Regions from separate parts of the Ewingella sp. C233 genome, predicted to be linked through region 1. Evidence: predicted binding sites of a transcription regulator. Region 1 holds the regulator's gene; each other region holds the start of a gene.
The links. Region 1 encodes PhoB, which activates phosphate uptake and scavenging genes when phosphate is short. Its sites were predicted from a motif close to CTGTCATAAAACTGNCNNAT; they were not measured.
Positions count from the first base shown of each region.

Region 2: ACZRKO_RS21120 (MIP/aquaporin family protein) is a predicted target of PhoB. The motif match lies at 1,505-1,524, and genes of this name have one in related genera.
Region 3: phnC (phosphonate ABC transporter ATP-binding protein) is a predicted target of PhoB. The motif match lies at 1,426-1,445, and genes of this name have one in related genera.

Region 1 covers NZ_JBUZRI010000001.1:124,620-126,893, forward strand. Annotated here, with positions in the region: gene sbcD (exonuclease subunit SbcD) at 1-144, opposite strand, end outside; gene phoB (phosphate response regulator transcription factor PhoB) at 386-1,075, shown strand; gene phoR (phosphate regulon sensor histidine kinase PhoR) at 1,163-2,274, shown strand, end outside.
Region 2 covers NZ_JBUZRI010000007.1:40,786-43,059, reverse strand. Annotated here, with positions in the region: gene glpK (glycerol kinase GlpK) at 1-447, opposite strand, end outside; gene ACZRKO_RS21120 (MIP/aquaporin family protein) at 492-1,340, opposite strand; gene zapB (cell division protein ZapB) at 1,952-2,191, shown strand; gene rraA (ribonuclease E activity regulator RraA) at 2,263-2,274, opposite strand, start outside.
Region 3 covers NZ_JBUZRI010000001.1:2,269,300-2,271,573, reverse strand. Annotated here, with positions in the region: gene dld (D-lactate dehydrogenase) at 1-1,320, opposite strand, end outside; gene phnC (phosphonate ABC transporter ATP-binding protein) at 1,486-2,274, shown strand, end outside.

The DNA.
Region 1 (2,274 bases):
ATCTCCGGCCACAATCACGGCGTCAACCTGATGATTTTCCACCTGTTCCGTCAGCCAGCGTAAAAACGCCTGATGCTCGGCGGCACGGCTTTTGGTGAAAAAGTACTGACCAAGATGCCAGTCTGAAGTATGGATCAGGCGCATGAAACTCCCGTGATGAAGTGTGCCACGATGCAGTGTCGCAAAGAGTGTCGCAAAGTATAAACGCCAGCAGGGTCGGCTGTCCCTGATAAATCAGCCGGATTTCAGCGGCATGACGTAATAATGAAGGCTTAGCTACACTTAGTTCGGTTGCTGGTTTTTTTTCATAAATCTGTCACAAAACTGACGCATAATGCCTCCCGCAATCAAACAATTGATCGCTAACCTATTGGCAGGATCTACGATGGCTAGACGTATATTAGTGGTTGAAGATGAAGCTCCGATCCGTGAAATGGTCTGCTTCGTACTGGAACAGAATGGCTATCAGGCAATTGAAGCAGAAGATTTTGACTCGGCAATCGCTCGGTTAATCGAACCTTTCCCCGAACTTATTTTACTCGACTGGATGCTACCGGGCGGTTCCGGCATACAGTTCATCAAACACCTTAAACGCGAAGCGTTAACGCGTGAAATCCCTGTCATGATGCTGACGGCACGTGGTGAAGAAGAAGACCGGGTGCGCGGGCTGGAAGTGGGTGCTGACGACTACATCACCAAACCGTTCTCACCGAAAGAGCTGGTGGCGCGTATTAAAGCCGTGATGCGCCGGATTTCACCGATGGCGGTGGAAGAGGTGATCGACATGCAGGGCCTGATCCTCGACCCGTCATCACACCGCGTGATGGCGAACGAGCAGGCGCTCGACATGGGCCCGACCGAGTTCAAACTTCTGCACTTCTTTATGACCCATTCCGAACGTGTTTACAGCCGCGAACAGTTGCTCAATAACGTTTGGGGCACTAACGTGTATGTGGAAGATCGCACAGTGGACGTTCATATCCGTCGCCTGCGCAAAGCGTTGGAAACCAGCGGGCACGATCGGATGATTCAAACCGTACGTGGGACCGGGTACCGGTTCTCAACACGCTACTAATATCCGTCATACTTCAAGCTGCAGGCGACTTGAATTATTTAGGGTAACGAATCATTTAGGGTAGAGAACAACTGACGGAGTTACTGTGTGTTAGAACGTCTGTCCTGGAAACGGCTGGCCGGGGAACTGTTCCTGTTCTGCCTGCCGGCGCTGATCATCGGTATTTTCTTCGGCCATTTCGGATGGCTGCTTTTTGCGTCCCTGCTGGCGGCGCTGGGCTGGAACTATTATAACCAGCTTAAACTCTCTCATTGGCTGTGGCTCGACCGCAGCATTACTCCGCCAAATGGCCGCTGGAGCTGGGAACCGCTGTTTTATGGCCTTAACCAGATGCAGATGCGCAACCGACGGCGGCGGCGTGAACTCGGTCAACTGATCAAACGTTTTCGCAGCGGCGCAGAATCGCTGCCTGATGCGGTAGTGCTGGCGACCGAAGAGGGGAATATTTTCTGGTGCAACGGTCTGGCGCAGGAGCTGCTGGGCTTTCGCTGGCCGGAAGATAACGGGCAGCATATTTTCAACTTGCTGCGTTACCCGGAATTTCGCGCCTGGGTGCAGAACCGCGACTTTGACCGTGCCCTGAATTTACAGCTGAACAACGATCACTATGTCGAATTCCGTGTCATGCCTTATTCGGAAGGGCAGTTGCTGATGGTGGCGCGCGACGTCACTCAGATGCGCCAGCTCGAAGGTGCCCGTCGCAACTTCTTCGCCAACGTCAGCCATGAATTACGCACGCCGCTGACGGTGTTGCAGGGCTATCTGGAGATGATGGAAGACGAGAAGCTGGAAGAGCCTTTTCGCAGCAAAGCGCTGGACACAATGCAGGAGCAGACCCGTCGCATGGACGGGCTGGTTAAGCAACTGCTGACGCTTTCGCGCATTGAAGCCGCCGCGAATATTGATCTCAATGAGCGGGTGGATATGCCGCTGATGCTGGGAATGCTTGAACGGGAAGTGCAGACGCTGAGCAGTGGCCGTCACGACATCGTGTTTCGCGTTAACGACAAATTGCAGGTGTTTGGCAATGAAGATCAGCTGCGCAGCGCGGTCTCGAACCTGGTCTATAACTCGGTCAATCACACGCCAGCGGGTACCCGGATTGAAGTCAGCTGGCAGCAGACGCCACTCGGTGCGCAATTTCAGGTCAGCGATAACGGACCGGGTATTGCCCCTCAGCATTTACCACGCCTGACGGA
Region 2 (2,274 bases), on a different contig from region 1:
CCACTTCAGTTTGGTGCCGGAGAAGTACGGGTCAACCACCAGGCCGGTGGTGTGACGGATGTACTCTTCCATGCCGTCTTTCTTAAGCTTTTCACAGATCTCAGCAGTACGGCGGCATTGCCAGACGATGGCATTATAAATGGGCTTGCCTGACTCTTTTTCCCACACGATGGTGGTTTCACGCTGGTTGGTGATACCGATACCGGCAATCTGGTCTGAATTGATGTCGGCCTTCGCCAGCACTTCAACCAGAACCGAGCTTTGTGTAGCCCATATTTCCATCGGGTCGTGTTCGACCCAGCCGGATTTTGGATAAATCTGCGTAAATTCGCGCTGGGACACGGCAACGATATTCGCATCGTGATCCAGGACAACTGCGCGGGAACTGGTGGTACCTTGATCGAGCGCGACGATATATTTTTTTTCGTGAGTCGTATCTGCTGACATAATAATATTCCTACGAATTAGAGTGCTGTGAACAGGTTAGCCGATCAGGCTTTGCGTTGTTTTGCTGGCTGCTGGAGAGCTTCTTCTTCCGCCTCATGAATTTCGTAAGGCAGGTGGCGACCAATCAGCGCTTTGTAACCGAAGGCACCGAGCGACGCGCCAATCAGTGGGCCAAAGATCGGCACCAGGAAGTAAGGGATATCGCGCGCACCGGTGAAGGCAACTTTGCCCCAGCCTGCGAAGTAAGCGAACACCTTAGGACCGAAGTCACGCGCCGGGTTAAGGGCGAAGCCGGTCAGTGGACCCATTGACGCACCGATAACCGCGATCAGAATACCGATCAGCAGCGGAGCCAGCGGGCCGCGTGGAATGCCGTTACCGTCATCGGTCAGGCCGAGGATAAGGGCCATGAGAATCGCGGTGATCACGGTTTCTACCAGGAATGCCTGCAATACGCTGATGTGCGGGTTTGGATAGGTAGAGAAAATACCGGCCAGATCCAGACTTTCTACACTGCCGCGTACCATATTGTGACTTTGTTCGAAATCGAAGAACAGGTTGTAGTAAAGACCGTAAACCAGTGCGGCAGCGCAGAAGGCACCCGCTACCTGCGCGATGATGTAAGGCAGAACTTTGCGTCCTTCAAAGTTTGCAAACAGACAAAGCGCAACGGTAACAGCAGGATTGAGGTGAGCGCCGGAAATCGCTGCGGTCAGGTAAATAGCCATCGCCACACCAAAACCCCAGACGATACTGATTTCCCACTGGCCAAAGGATGCTCCGGCAAGTTTCAGGGCAGCAACACAGCCTGCGCCGAAAAAAATGATAAGCCCGGTACCCAGAAACTCAGCGATGCACTGACCTTTTAATGTGGAACTCATGGTTTGGCTCATAGTCGGATCCTATAAAGGATAATGTTAAGGGTAAGTTATAATTTTTCTTACTAGAAGTACGTGAACGTAATCGGAATAAGACGTTCATCATTAAATGAGAACGTAATGTGAATTTATCGTTAACGAGCATAAACGAGAAATAGCGAAATCAAATTTTGCGTGTTGTGTCATAAAAATGAGCGAATTCGAGTGTGCTGCGCATTCCACCCATCTTAAAAAGCGGTTCCCGCTCTCGTTTTGACCATGATTTCTGGCAACCCCTGTGAATTTGATTCACGTCGTGTCTGGTCGATGCTTCATGGAATCTGCCCACGCTATGCGACACGTTATGCGAAAGAACCTTACGGATCTCGCGACAACACGCGTTTTTTAAGTATTTACTGATAGTTTTGGCGATAAAATTGCAACAGACTGCGTGCAGGGCCGGTATGTTGCTAGACAGGGCAAGACTGGCTACATACAATCGTCTTTCAAGACAACAACGGATTTAACGACGTTTCCTGAAGGAAACATCAGCAAAATCTGCGTGGTGCGAGAATTTTTGAGCCGTATCCGGACGATGCGGCAGAACTTACAAGATGTGCGCCTTGCGAACATAAGAGGACCGAATAATGTCATTTGAAGTATTTGAGAAATTAGAAGCAAAAGTTCAGCAAGCAATTGATACCATTACTCTGTTGCAGATGGAAATCGAAGAACTGAAAGAGCAGAACACCACCCTGGCTCAGGAAGTTCAGCAGGCCAGCGGCAACCATGAGTCTCTGGTGCGCGAAAATGCTCAGCTGAAAGATGAACAACATGTGTGGCAGGATCGTCTGCGTGCACTTTTGGGTAAAATGGAAGAAGTCTGATTCCCGATTTTTCCCATTAAAAAAGGACGCCATGGCGTCCTTTTCTTATTGTGCGGCGTCAGCGGCAGGCTCTACTCAATATC
Region 3 (2,274 bases), 2.1 Mb from region 1:
ATAGCGCACCGCAGCACCAGCGGCGGCAAAGCGATGCAGGAAAGCTTTTTTCCCTTCGTCATCAGAACAGACAAAAAAGTCGCCTTCGTTTTCTGTAAAGAAGCGGGTGAGGAAGGTCTGCGCTTCACCGATCCCTTCGCCGGACATTTTTAATAACAGATGATGCTCATAGCGGTCGCGGTATTTTTTCATCCGCGGCGGCAGATGGTTGGGCAGCGCTTTACTGATGCACTGCATCACACGGTCGCTGAAGTTTTTCGGCAGAAACGGCACTTTACTGATGTGGGCGTCAAACTTGCCTTTGGCGCTGAACATATCCGGCATTTTGTCGGTGCCGAGTTTGTCGATCATCATGAAGGTGTCTTTGCCATAGACTTCGGTGATGTCGAAAATGTCGCGGTGCATATATTCACCGGCCACGGGCAGGTTTTTGAAATCCCGCAGGATCTGACGGCGTAGCTCGGTCAGCACGGCGGTGCTGTTGGTGCCGATGTAAAAGACCTGCTGCTGACTCTCAGCCGGGAAGGTGTCGAGACGCACGGCGAAGACGGCCAGTTTCCCGGCACAGCCGGACGCTTCGAACAGGCGGCGCTGATCGGCATTAAAACGCGATGGAGTGTCGGCTTCGACGTCACGCACCCGTTCGGCGTAGTCATGGTCAGAGGCTTTGCGCTGGTCGTGGCTGATTTCTTCGTCTTTGAAATGGCCTTTTTCAAGGCGCGTGAGCATCTCTTCCGGTGTGTCGCCGAGCGCGATCCCCAGATGGTTCACCAGTTGCAGTTCACCCTGAGCATCGATTTGCGCATACAGCGCCATTTCGGTATAGGCCGGGCCGCGCTTCACCAGTGAACCGCCGGAGTTATTGCAGATGCCGCCGACAACCGATGCGCCGATGCACGAAGAACCGATGACGGAATGGGGTTCACGCCCGTAAGGTTTAAGGATTTTTTCCAGCTTATATAAGGTGCTGCCGGGGAAACCAATCACCTGATTACCGCCGTCGAGCAGCTCGATGTGGTCGAGCTTAAGGGTGCTGAAAATCACAATGTCGCGGTCGTAATCGTCGCCGCTCGGCGTCGAACCTTCGGTCAGACCGGTATTGGCGGCCTGCATGATGACAATTTTGTCGGCGTCAACGCAGGCTTTCAGCAGTTGCCACTGTTGCAGCAGAGTCTGCGGAAACACCACCGCCAGCGCTTTACCGCCGCCGGAGCGAAATCCTTTACGGTAACGTTCTGTATTGCTGTCGCCCGTTAAGACGTGACGGCTACCGGCAATCTCTTTCAGACGCGAAATCAGCCCCTGATTGTCCTGATGCATGCTCATTTCTTCTCCTTCAGTTTATCGACCCGACTCCATCATAGACGCAAATGCCGCCGAAGGCAGGGAGGCGCGTCACCGGACGGCCATTAAAGCATCATCAATGTGTCATAAAACTCGCGCTTAATGATTGCCAGAATCTGTAAGCAACCGAGAGACAGCACCATGGCGCAAGCTCAACTTAAGCTGGCACAGGCTGAATATCCTCAGGCCCGGCCACAGCAACAGAACAAAGTACTCGACGTGAAAGGGCTGGTGAAATCCTATAAATCCGGCCAGCGCGTACTAAATGACATCAGCTTTGACCTGCATGCCGGCGAATTTGTCGCCGTGATTGGCCGTTCTGGTGCCGGAAAGTCGACCCTGCTGCACGTACTGAACGGCACTATTCCGTTGTCTGACGGCAGTGTGGTGTGTCACTACGAAAACGGTGAGCAGCAACAACTGGCCGGGCTGACCGGCAAGTCACTGCGCCGCTGGCGTGCGGGCTGCGGCATGATTTTTCAGGACTTCTGCCTGGTGCCGCGCCTTGACGTGCTGACCAACGTACTGCTTGGCCGCCTCAGCCAGACGTCGACCTTTAAATCCTTCTTCAACCAGTTCGATGACGAAGACCGCGCCCGCGCGATCTCGTTGCTCGAATGGTTACATATGCTGCCGCATGCGTTGCAGCGCGCCGAGAATCTTTCCGGCGGCCAGATGCAGCGCGTGGCAATCTGCCGTGCACTGATGCAGAACCCGAAAATCCTGCTGGCCGATGAGCCGGTGGCGTCGCTCGATCCGAAAAATACCCTGCGCATTATGAATGCGCTGAAAAAAGTCAGCGAAGAGAATATCGCCGTCATGGTTAACCTGCATTCGGTCGAACTGGTTAAAGACTTTTGTACCCGGGTGATTGGCATTGCCAAGGGCCAGATCATTTTTGATGGTCATCCGGATCAATTAAATGACGAC